DNA from 4 places in the Chryseobacterium sp. UNC8MFCol genome. Region 2 is predicted to be linked to each of the others. Evidence: riboswitches for the same ligand, from Rfam matches in the RefSeq annotation. Region 2 holds a riboswitch; each other region holds the start of a gene.
The links. A riboswitch is a leader RNA that binds a small molecule or an ion and turns the genes downstream of it on or off. The one in region 2 is predicted to bind cobalamin.

Region 1 (3,201 bases), 150 kb from region 2:
AATTACGGAACTTTCAAAACTACGATTGATTCGGATGAACTTGAGAGAATTTAATCAATCTGAAAATCCATTGATTCCAATATAAAAGAGAGTGTCTGATGATGCTCTCTTTCTTTTTGATCTCAAACCCTTGTCTATATTTTTATGAATTATCGTAAAAACCATTCAGAATACAAATAAAGCTGTTCTGTTTTCACAAATTTACCATCAAAAAATTAAAACAACTCCTATAACATAAATATCTTTTCAACAATTTTTAATTTATATATTTGGGGATCTAAAATTTGTGATAATGGTTTCAGTAAACAAAGCATTCTACTTATCGGTCTTCAGTATTTTCTCTGTAGCATTGGCTAAAGGACAGAATAAGGTTCCTTTCGGCGTGGTAAAAGCAGAAGAAGGATATGCCAATGTACGTGTACACAAAGATAACTACCGAAAGATTGTAGATAAAATCCGTATGCGCAAAGGAGATGTCTTTGTTTATGTAAAACCTGCTCCCGGAGAAACGGAATGGATATGGATCAAATATCCTGAGAAACAGGATGATGACAAACCTTTTGTAAGATATGAAACTCTTGATAAGGAAGGAATGGTCAACAAAGAGCGTATTGCCTATATTGATCAGCTTCCGGCCTACACTCCCACCAAGTCAAAAAACGGGAAATCTATGATCTTTACAGATAATTCCGACCCTAAAGTTCCTACCGCGCAAAGAAGCAAAGTAGTTATTGACGTCTACCCTTCCAATGCAGGTTACCGTAAAAAGGAAAAGGACGCCGACGGAAAGATTCTTACCATTGATAAGATAAAACCGTGGGGAATAGGCAACGACCTTCCTGAAGGGATGACCGAGATCAAATCTATCAGAGTTCAGCAACCGGGAAGAGGTTCTGTTTTTGTAAGAGAAGCCATTAAGAACATGTTCCAGCCTACTATGGATTTCAATAATGTATCGGTAACGGCTCTTGACAATGATAATATTTTTCTTTATATGATCAATGGTTCAGGAGAAAACAGATATACGACTCTCTGGACGATCAAAAAAGGGAGAGTGATCAGCCAGATTATTTATCATAATCCGGAATAATTTCATTATTTTTGCACCCGAAAAGTTTTATACTTATTCATCATAGAAACTGGTTCTGCTTAACCGCAGATTAAAAGGGAACCGTGTGAAAATCACGGACTGTCGCGCAACTGTAAGTAACAAAAGTCTTTTATAAAAGATCCACTGTGCGGGGCATGGGAAGGAGATAAAAGATGTTACAAGTCAGGAGACCTGCCTTTTTCTTAAACAAGAAACTTTCGCGATCTGAAGTTGTTTTGATCTGATGGATTGTTTCAGGGATTTTTAAAGTTCCTGTCATTATTCTGTTGTTTGATAACATTTCATTTCGCTTTAATTAATAATGAAATATGACTACAGAAGAAAGAATTGAAGCATCCGAAACAAGAATCTTTAAAGCGGTTTTTCCTAACACTACCAACCATTATGATACTCTTTTTGGAGGCACGGCTATGCAGCTGATGGATGAGGTGGCTTTCATTACCGCAACCCGTTTCGCAAGAAAAAGAGTGGTGACGGTAAGCAGTGACAAAATTGATTTCAAAAAACCAATCCCGGCAGGAACAATTGTAGAGTTGATCGGAAAAGTTTCATATGTAGGAAAAACGAGTATGAAGGTAAATGTTGAGATCTTTACCGAGCAAATGTACTCTTACGAGCGAGAAAAAGCGATTATAGGTGATTTTACTTTTGTAGCGATTGATGAATTCAAGAAACCAATTCAGATACTATAATATTCACGAATGACTCGGGCGGCCTTTGGCCGCCCGAGTCATTCGTGAGCTAGCCCATTACAATGTTTTTATTCCGGATTCTGCTTTTAATATACAATAAGCCAGCTGCACAGCTGGCTTATTTATTATTCTAACAAGGATCTTATTTTATGGGTAACCATTTATTTCAAAACTTTTTCAGTTTCCAGGCTTTTGTTCAACAAAAGTTCAAAAGCCTCACCCATTTCATCAGAAGCCCTTGTGATAGCATTTTCCAGCATATTTCTGATTTGTCTCTCCGTTACCCCAGCTTCCGTCCAGCTTTTACCTGAAGTATGCGAATTGAGAATAAAGGGCATGATTCTATCGATAGCACACGCAAAAATTGCATCCGGTGTTTTTTCCTCTTCAAATTCAAGCCATAGATTAAAGAATTCCGTACGCAAAGGTTCATCTAGGATACCAAAAATATTCTGAGCCGATATTTTCTCTCTTTCAAATTTACCTATCATTGCATCTTCATCAAACAGAAAAGTATCTCCTGCTTCGATTTCTACCAGATCATGAATAGAAAGCATTCTTATTACTCTCAATAAATCTATATCCGCGCGGTTTTTAGCATAGGGATAAAGAATCTGAGCTAAAATAATGATCTGCCACGAATGCTCGGCTGTGTTTTCCCTTCTGGAATCATCTGCATTGTAATTTCTTCTTTGTACGTTTTTCAAAGCATCTACTGCAAGGATAAAATCGATCTCTCTCTGAATCTTCATTGTACTTTCTATCTTTTATATTGTTCTGATGAATATACTTTTGTTTTAGTCATCCATTTATTGTTGATTTTCTCTTTCGTAATGACTTTTACGCGGTCTTCCTGCGTCATATCTTCCTCTTTTTCCAGCACTGCTTCCAGTCCCTTATTAGGAATTACAGCATATTCCGTTGTAAAAAACATGCAGCACCCTGATTTGCCCGTAGCAATAAGCCTTTTCCGCTTGTGATCTACGGTAAATAATCCCAGAGAATTGGATCCGATATCAGTCAGCTCTGCACTTTTCACAAAAGCCATTCTCGTACTGTTAAACACATAGACATCGTAGGAATCAGCACTATAATTCCCCATATTTCCGTTTCTGATGGCGATATCTTCAGTTCCGTCAAAATTAAAATCATCAATAATGACCGGACTTTGTTCGTTGGATAGCTGAAGCATCTTACCAGGGACCAATTTCTGCCCCTTTTCTAAATTAAATATAAGATTATCAGAAGTAAAAGTCTGTACTTTAGTGTTTTTGTTATCGTATAATTCTATCGTTCCTTTATCTTTACACCGGTCATCAAAACAATTTTCCACATTGATAATTGCATTGTATTTTTTTGATACATTTTTAATCTCAAACTGGTATTGCCCAAAGCATA
Region 2 (3,201 bases):
GTAAGTCCGTTAAACATTCCCTGTACATACACTTTTATAAAATCATACTGATAATCGATACCACCTACAAATTTATGTAGAGGTACGTACATCAGTTGTTTCTGAATTTCAAGATCAGTAGATTTTGTATAGGAATATCCCAGATTCGTTTTCAAAACGTGTTTTCCAAACTTTTTCTCATATTCAAACTGAGCTTCGACTCCATATGATTCTACTTTATTGGTATTTGAAGCTGCGTAGTACCCTGCAGAAGTAGGAAGCCATCTGATCATATCCCTGATATCCATATAATAAGGGGTAACAGATAGCGTAATCCCTTTGACCTTAAATTGATTTCTTAATTCCAGCTGGTAAGAAGTTTCAGGTTGTAAATCTTTATTCCCTCCCGGCTGCCAATATAAATCATTAAATGTTGGAGCTTTGAAATTCCTCGAAACACTTAATCCTACATGGTACCATGGTGTGGCATTCCATTTTCCTGAGAAAGAAAACAGAAGCGGTGAACTAATTTCCTCGACAAAATCTTTTCTTATTCCAGCTTCAAAGTGTACATCTTTCGCCGCAAAATAACGTATTAACCCAACTATATACCCTGCATTTCTACTTACATTCCCCAGCATTGAAGTTCCTTCTCCGCTTCCTTTATTCAACTGGTATTCTCCGATAATATTAAAGTTCCATTTTGAACTAAGAAAATAATTGAAATCGTTTTTCAGGATATAGTTTTTTCCTGCCCCTCCACTTGTTTCCGGGCCTTCAATATTAGCATAATATTGAAAATTTTCTTCCGTATATGCAGCCCTGAATGAATTGGTAAATCGTGTCGTGTTCCAATCCCAGGAAACTAAACTTCTCACATTTTGGGTTCCGTACTTGGTACCTTTTTCAGTATCAAAGAAAACCGGATAATGCTGCATGCCGTTAAAAAACTCCGTAATCCAGGATATCTGGTGATGAGGAGCTAATTTATAAGCAGCTGATATATTAAAATTGGTATTATAGTATTTTCCGTTGTTATTGGTATATTTCCTTCCGTCTTTTACATCTACCTGATAATCATTCTCACTTACAGAATGACTTCCGGAAGCCTGAAAGCTTAGTTTTTCATTGCTGTAAGAACCTTTAACCAGATTATTAAATGTATTAAAAGAAGCTCCTTCAGAAAATAAAGAACCGTGAAATCCTTTATTAAAATCTAGATTATTATTAAGGTGAATACTTCCGCCAATAGCACCGGAGCCATATATGACACTTCCTCCGCCAGCCTTTATTCCTATCTGATCATATCCCAATAAAGCGATATTATTAATGTCGCCCTGCCCTAAAAAAGCAGAATTAATATTAATCCCATTCCACACAAAAGCGGTCTGCTGCGCAGTCGTTCCTCTGAAAGAAGGTGAAGAAACAGCCCCACGGCCATTTTCTTTGATATAAACAGGAGACTGGAATCTCAACAGCTCTGAGAGATTGGTTGAATTTTTTTCAGCGTCTTCGGTATTGATAATCTTTACAGGATGAAAAAGCCTGACTTTATTGATCTGACTGTCGAAGACATAAATTGTATCAATAGCTTTCTCTTGTGCAAAAAGAAAACAACCATAAGACGAAAAAAGCAGTACTAAAGATCTTTTTATACTCATACTCTTTTACTTTTCCTCCGAAAGCAATATGTTTGGATTATAAAACTGGCAGGTCTCCTGACTTTCGCTTTCTGTACCTTCCCGTTTTTACACAGTGGCTATTTACAGAAATTTTTATTGCGATTTACAGTTGCGGGGACAGTCCGGGAGTTACACCCGATTCCCTTTTCATTCCAATATGCTGGAAACCAAATTTTTTGCAAAGATAGCTTTTTAAATGTATTGGGCCAAAGGAAGAATTCCTGAATAATTACCCCTGAAAAAAGGCTGCCTTCACATAATGAAGGCAGCCTTTATAAAATAAACATCTTATTAATTTATTTACCGATAACCTCTGTAATCGGGTTTCCGACATTCCCACTTGGAAACTGGATCTTTAACAGAGAAGAAACAGTAGGGGCAATATCTGTCATATGATAAGCCTTGTTACTTTCTCCGTGTTGTACTCCCCATCCCATAAAGATCAAAGGAATATGAGAGTCGTAAGAGTTCCATACACTGTGTGTCGTTCCTGTTTTTGAATATGGAGGCAGCATAGAGTCGTGTGAAATCAATTGAATATCACCACTCCTTTGTCTGTTGATTCCATTGATAATCCTTTGTTTGATTGGCTCCGGAATACTTGATTCCTGCACTTTATCTACAGAAACAGCGTATAAAACGGTAGGATCTTTTTCCAATTCTTTTACGGCAAAGTTTCTTACGTCATCCAATTCAAGTTTATTGTCTGCCAATACTTTTCTGTCAAAATAGATCTGATAGTTATCGATAGCATTGATCAGTTTATCAGCTCCGAATTTATCTTTTAACTTTTGGTTAATATTTTTTTCAGCTCCTTCTCCAAAGAAACCGGTCGGGATTTTATGCTCTTTAAGGAAACCTACAGAATGTGCTCCTCCGTGGTCGGCAGAAAGGAAAACAGTATACTCCCCTTTTCCAACTTTTGAATCCAGATATTTGAAGAATTCTGCCAGATCCTGATCAAGTCTGATATAAACGTCCTCTACTTCAATAGAATTCGGACCGAATTTATGTCCGGCATAATCTGTAGAAGCTAAGTTAATTGCTAAAAAGTCAGTAATGTTGTCACCTCCCAATTTTTCACCTTCTACTGACGCTTCAGCCAATTTCAGGGTCAATGTATTTCCAAATGGTGTATAACGGATGTTGTCTTTTTTGGTCTGATAATCCTGCGGCAAATTGCTGTAAGGGAAAGTTGGTGTTTTGGCACTTCCTAACAATCCTTCCCAAGGAGAATTATCGGGAGCACTTTCTGTATATTGATTAATTGGAAGCAAGGTATTCCATCCGTTTGCCACTAATTTTTCAGGTAAATTCTGTGAGTTGAATGATTTTACCCATTGAGGCAGATCATTCATATACCACGTACTGGTAATAAAGTTTCCGGTACTGTCATCAAACCAGAAGGCGCCGTTGGGCGTGTGTCCTGCTGGAAGGATAGAAGCACGGTCTTTTAAAGAAACTCCGATTACTTTTCCCTGGAAATTGGTTGCCAGCCTCAATTCATCAGTTACAGTGGTAGACCAAAGATTTTTTGGAG
Region 3 (3,201 bases), on a different contig from region 2:
TTAATGATCTTGACCAGGGAGCTACCGTAGTAGATCAGTCTAAACCCGAAACACTTCGTTACCTGCTGAGTAATATTCCTGCGGGAGAATATAAAAAGATTAAGCTCGGTCTTGGGGTTAAAAAAGAAATAAATGTGCTGGACCAGGTGAAATTTCCCAAGTTCTATGCGATGGCCGGTTCCAATGATACTCAAATGATGTGGGAATGGGGAGCAGGATATCGTTTTACAAAAATTGAAGGATTTTATGGGACAGATCATAAACAATTGTCTATTCACACAGGAAGTACAATCAAAGGAACCCAAGGAAACTATACACAGGGAGTAGATGCCTACAGAGAAGTTATTCTGGATCTTCCCAAAGTAGCAGTTGTAGATGCTAAAGCTCCAAAAATCACTATTAAAGCAGATTTTGATAAATTATTAACCGGAAAAACCAACACCATTCTCTTAACCACTGGTACCGGAATGGACGGTAATGCGACTCCAAATATCCACACTGCCAATCAAATGGTGAAATTTGTTGATAATTTAGGAGGAAACGGTTCAAGTGACATTTCGGGAATGTTTTCCGTAACTACTGTTGAAAACTAGATTTTTCCTTTTTAACCTATGACAACAATGAAAAACGGACTTGGTTTTTTAGCGATACTTTTACTTGTAATATCATGTCATACTGATTACTATGAACCTGTTTCTTACAATAATCCTGAAGTATCACTTAAGATTCCTTTTGGTTTTCCTGAATTAAACAGTTCAGTGAATGCTAATAAGCCTACCATGTACGGAGTGGAACTGGGAGAAAAACTATTTCATGACAAAAGGCTGAGTGCAGACAATACCATTTCCTGTTCCAGTTGCCACATGCAGGCCAATGCCTTTGCAGATCACAATGCACAGGCCATCGGTATTCAGAACAGACTAGGGCTCAGAAATGCTCCTGCAGTTCAGAATATGATGTTTATGAAGTTTTATAATTGGGACGGTAATATACTGCAATTGGAGAAACAACCTCTGATTCCGATCATCACCCATGAAGAAATGGGTTCTTCTATTCTGGAAGTCATAGGGAAAATAAAAGAGGATCTGACGTACAAAGATTTATTTACAAAGACATTCGGGGATGGCGATATAACGCCTGAAAGAATTTATAAAAGTATTGCTCAATATGAGTACACCTTGATTTCTGCCAACAGTAAATACGATAAGGTTAAAAGGAATGTAGGTGAAAAATTTACAGCAGAAGAAGCACAGGGCTACCAGACGTTTCAACAAAAATGTGCAAGCTGTCACAGTACAGAATTATTTACTGATCAGAGTTTCAGAAACATCGGTTTTCCTGTGAATCCTGATACCAATGAAGCAGGCAGGGCAAGAGTTACAGGTATTGCAGCGGATTATATGAGTTTCAGAGTACCTTCTTTACGGAATATAGAATATACGGCTCCGTATGGAAGCTTTGGACAGTTTCCCACATTAATGGCTGTTCTCGATTATTTTGATAAAGGGGTTTTAAATACAGAAAATCTTGATCCTGTTTTTAAACAAAATGGAAATAGAATTCCATTAACTGAACAGGAGAAGAACAATCTTATTTTGTTTATGAAAACATTGAGCGACCGGGAATTTATACAGAAATAACAGTACCTGGCCCATCATTGACAGATTCCGGAAAACGATACAACCAGATCAAAAATTAATGTACAGACCATTCAGAAATCCCGCTACAATGTAGTGGGATTTTCTTTTGTTTATACATTGATAATCATTTTGTTCTGTATAACATTGTATCTGGTTAATAATTTTCTATCTTTGCCGGAATTTGGTGAGCCTTAATAAGCTCTTAAAAGGGAATCCGGTGAAAATCCGGAACAGACCCGCTGCTGTAAGCTCCGCATCAAAGTTTTTGAAGAATATATCCACTGTTTTTTAATGGGAAGGATTTCAAAAATGGAGTAAGTCAGAAGACCTGCCAAAATAATAAACGTTTGACGCTTTCGTGGAATAAAGCCTAGGACAATAATGATACTGTACAGTGATCGCTGTGCTTTGTCGTTGCTTTCTTACATCCATTAGCGTCATCATTATTCCAATGAGCTAATGGTAGCAAAACTGAATACATCTCAACTTCATAAAGTTGTTTTCACCGTATGTGTGTTAACTTCACAATTCCTGTTTTCCCAAACCGGCAAAAAAGACAGCATTAAAGGAAAAACCATTAAGGCGGTCAATATTTACAAAAAAAACTACAAAGAGATTCTTCCGGCACAAACCTTACAGGGAGAAGAACTGGAAAGACTTAACAGTCATTCTGTAGCTGATGCTTTACGGTATTTCTCAGGTGTCCAGATCAAAGATTATGGAGGAATGGGTGGTTTGAAAACCATTAATATCCGAAGTATGGGAAGCCAGCACGTCGGTGTTTTTTATGATGGGATTCAGTTGGGGAATGCCCAGAATGGGTTGGTGGATCTTGGAAGGTATTCTCTGGATGATCTGGAAGAAATTTCTTTATATAACGGGCAGAAAAGTGAAATCTTCCAGCCTGCAAAAGATTTCGGCTCATCGGGATCTATTTATTTGCAACCGAAGACTCCCGTATTTACGGGAAACAGGAAGACCAACCTCGTGATAAGGGCCAAAAGTGCTTCTATAGATTTATTTAATCCTTCCTTTCGTTTAGAGCAAAAGATTTCACGAAGAATTTCTGCCAGTTTTAGTGGTGAATTCATGCAGAGTGACGGTATTTACAAATATCATTATGGCCGGAAATATCCCAATGGACAGGTTGCTAATGATACTATTGCCAAAAGACAGGATTCTGATATCAAAGCCAAACGTTTTGAAACTTCTGTCAACGGAACTTTAAATAACGGAAGCTGGAATGTACGTGGTTACGGATATATTTCAAATCGCGGAATGCCCGCTTCTATTGTTAATAACAGGTTTGGAGCCAGAGGAGCCAGAATATCTGACGAAAATTATTTTGTACAGGCTCATGTAAGAAAAAAGGTATTCCCAAAGTTTGAAACACAGTTAAAAGCAAAATTTGCTTATGATTATACCCGCTTTCTGGATACCATAAAATCAGAATACCTTAAACCTTCGGATAATGTTTATATCCAGAGAGAAGTCTATGTTTCTTCCTCAAACCTTTACTCTATCAACTCCAATTGGGATGTCAGCCTGAGTGGCGATTTCC
Region 4 (3,201 bases), on a different contig from region 2:
CCACAACTGCGCCAACAGCAGCTTCAGACAGAAACGCGATGCTGAAACCAATATGTATAAAGACTTTGATAAAATATTTACAAAGCTGAAAAGAACCTGTGATGAGCCGTAAGCTTGTCGCAAGAAGTAAAAAAATATTGACAGTACCTAAGTAGGGTACTGTTTTTTTTAGTTTATTTTATATCGTCACGCCATGTGTGTTCTTGACCTCAGCCATTACAAAAGTACTGTGTGTACTGCCGATAGAATCTACTGATCCCAGTTTATTGAAAACAAAATCCTGATAGTGCTTCATATCCCGTACCTGAACTTTAAGCAAAAAATCAAAATCACCGGAAATATTATAACATTCTGCCACTTCTTCAATCTCCACAATATCCTTCACAAACTGATGTCCTACAGACCGGTCATGAATTTTCAATTTAACCTGGCAAAACACGGTAAATCCACGATTCAGTTTTTCAGCTTCTAAAACAGCTGCATAATGTTTGATATATCCTTCCTGTTCCAGCCTTTTTACCCTTTCAAAAACGGGAGAAGGTGACAGGTTTATTTCTTTAGCAAGCTCCTTTACGGTCAGTTTTGCATTCTTTTGCAGGATTCTTAGCAGTTGAAGATCCTTTTCATCAAGTCTTTCCACAGGATATTATTCTTTTTACAATTGATATTTTCAAAAATAAAGAATATTTACCTTTTAAAATAATCAAAAACAAAATTTTATCCTTAAATTTTAAAACAATACCAACCAAACATCTTAATTATCTATCTTTACGCCATATTTTGTTCTTTAAAATACTTCATCAACCGGAAGAGGTTTTACCTAATGTAAATTAATAGGGAATCGTGTGAAAATCACGAGCTGTCGCGCAACTGTAAGTAACATCCAAAGGTTTTTATCCCAGAATATCCACTGCCAATAGCGGGAAGGATGATAAAAACTGTTACAAGCCAGGAGACCTGCCTGTTCTGAATTGACAATGCTTTCGCGGTCTGAAGCTTTTGGGTCATACAGATGATACATTGAACGTATTTCACCGTTAACAGGAAAATTACGTCCTTATTGTACCTCTCCCACAAAGATTCTTATCGCTTTCGAAAGTATTGTGAAGCATTCAAAAGAGCTTTTAAAAACCAGAGTTTAATTTAAAAGTTGAAAAGAAAATGCAAACACACATTCTTGGCTATCCGCGTATTGGTAGCAACAGAGAGCTAAAAAAGGCCTGCGAACAGTATTGGGCAGGGAAAATTTCTATTAATGAATTAGAAGAAGCAGGGAAAACCATCAGTGAACAAAACTGGAAATTACAACAGGAAGCAGGTATTGATCTTATTCCGTGCAATGATTTTTCATATTATGATCATGTATTGGACATGACTTTAGCAGTGGGTGCCATTCCGGAGCGCTATCAGGACATTGCCACCGATCGTAAATATTCAGAGCTTGATCTGTATTTTGCGATGGCAAGAGGACATCAGAAAGATGGCCTGGATATTACTGCTATGGAAATGACCAAATGGTTTGACACCAACTATCATTATATCGTTCCTGAATTCCAGAAAGATCAGCAATTCCGGTTGTTTTCAAACAAAATCATTATCGATTTTATGAATGCGAGACAAACAGGGATCAATGCCAAACCTGTTATTATCGGTCTTATTACCTACCTTCTTCTGGGGAAAGAAAAAGAAAAAGGCTTTGATAAATTAGACCTGGTTCAAAATCTTCTTCCTGTTTATCTTGAAATCATTAAAGAACTGGAAAACCAGGGAGCAGAATATATCCAGTTTGACGAACCGTTCCTTGCCTTAGATCTTAACGAAAAGGCAAAAGAAGCCTTTGAGTTAGTATACAGCACAATCAGAAAACAATTTCCAAAGTTGAAATTGATTGTCGCGACTTACTTTGAAGGATTAAATGATAATCTTTCTCTAGCCGTTTCTCTTCCCATCGATGTTTTGCATATTGACCTGGTGCGGGATCCTGAACAATTGGATGAGGTATTATCGACAATTCCTGATACTTTAAGTCTTTCTTTAGGAATCGTAGACGGAAGGAATATCTGGAAAAATGACTTCGAAAAATCATTACAATATATCAGAAAAGTCATCAACAGGATCGGGTCTGAAAGAGTGTTTATTGCTCCGTCGTGTTCATTACTTCACTCGCCTTTTGATCTTGATTCAGAAAAAAATGAGGATATTTTATCTCCCGAAATCAAGCAGTGGCTGGCTTTTGCGAAACAGAAAGTCCATGAGATTGTTGTATTAAAAAAATTAGCCTCTGAAAATCCGGATTATCCTACTTTACAGCTATTGGCTGAAAATAAAAAAGCCCTGGAAAACCGTAAAACCTCAACATTAATACATAGTCAGGAGGTAAAAAACCGTGTCGAAGTAACGACAGAAAAAGATGCGCAGAGAAAAAATCCTTTCAATATCAGAAAAGAGGTTCAGCAAAAAGTATTACAGCTTCCATTATTTCCAACCACCACGATCGGATCATTTCCACAAACGAAAGAAGTAAGAAGCTGGAGAGCTAGATTCAAAAAAGGGGAACTTACTGCAGAACACTATGATCATTTATTGAAGAAAGAAACTGAAAGAACCATCCAATGGCAGGAAGAAATCGGGATTGATGTATTGGTACACGGAGAATTTGAACGCAATGATATGGTGGAATATTTCGGAGAACAACTGGCCGGGTTTGCCTTCACTCAAAATGGCTGGGTACAAAGCTACGGAAGCCGTTGTGTAAAACCTCCGGTGATCTATGGGGATGTTCACCGCCCTCATCCGATGACGGTTTATTGGTCACAATATGCCCAATCACTGACCAATAAATGGATAAAAGGAATGCTGACAGGACCTGTAACGATTCTTCAGTGGTCTTTTGTACGGGATGACCAGCCTCGTTCCTTAACCTGCAAACAGATTGCCTTGGCAATTCGTGATGAGGTTACAGATCTTGAAAAGGCAGGTATCAGAATTATACAAATCGATGAACCGGCGATCAGAGAAGGTCTTCCTTTAAGAAAATCAGAATGGCAAAACTATTTACAGTGGGCGGTAGAAGCTTTCAGAATTTCGGCGAGTGGTGTTGAGGATTCTACACAAATCCACACCCACATGTGTTATTCCGAATTCAACGATATTATCAAGAATATTGCTGATATGGATGCCGATGTGATCACGATTGAATGT

Region 1: linked by a shared signal. The riboswitch ahead of M030_RS0115835 (acyl-CoA thioesterase) and the one ahead of M030_RS0116540 (TonB-dependent receptor plug domain-containing protein) in region 2 are both predicted to bind cobalamin.
Region 3: linked by a shared signal. The riboswitch ahead of M030_RS0100710 (TonB-dependent receptor plug domain-containing protein) and the one ahead of M030_RS0116540 (TonB-dependent receptor plug domain-containing protein) in region 2 are both predicted to bind cobalamin.
Region 4: linked by a shared signal. The riboswitch ahead of metE (5-methyltetrahydropteroyltriglutamate--homocysteine S-methyltransferase) and the one ahead of M030_RS0116540 (TonB-dependent receptor plug domain-containing protein) in region 2 are both predicted to bind cobalamin.

Annotation. Positions count from the first base shown of each region.
Region 1 covers NZ_KI535290.1:332,760-335,960, forward strand. The annotation lists gene M030_RS0115825 (endonuclease MutS2) at 1-54, shown strand, start outside; gene M030_RS0115830 (hypothetical protein) at 293-1,090, shown strand; cobalamin riboswitch at 1,124-1,305, shown strand; gene M030_RS0115835 (acyl-CoA thioesterase) at 1,420-1,803, shown strand; gene M030_RS0115840 (HD domain-containing protein) at 1,965-2,555, opposite strand; gene M030_RS0115845 (XAC2610-related protein) at 2,564-3,201, opposite strand, start outside.
Region 2 covers NZ_KI535290.1:483,071-486,271, forward strand. The annotation lists gene M030_RS0116540 (TonB-dependent receptor plug domain-containing protein) at 1-1,640, opposite strand, end outside; cobalamin riboswitch at 1,670-1,848, opposite strand; gene pafA (alkaline phosphatase PafA) at 1,958-3,201, opposite strand, start outside.
Region 3 covers NZ_AXUZ01000003.1:139,737-142,937, reverse strand. The annotation lists gene M030_RS0100720 (MbnP family protein) at 1-593, shown strand, start outside; gene M030_RS0100715 (cytochrome-c peroxidase) at 621-1,640, shown strand; cobalamin riboswitch at 1,806-1,991, shown strand; gene M030_RS0100710 (TonB-dependent receptor plug domain-containing protein) at 2,100-3,201, shown strand, end outside.
Region 4 covers NZ_AXUZ01000004.1:493,395-496,595, forward strand. The annotation lists gene M030_RS0105530 (hypothetical protein) at 1-112, shown strand, start outside; gene M030_RS0105535 (Lrp/AsnC family transcriptional regulator) at 179-640, opposite strand; cobalamin riboswitch at 795-980, shown strand; gene metE (5-methyltetrahydropteroyltriglutamate--homocysteine S-methyltransferase) at 1,162-3,201, shown strand, end outside.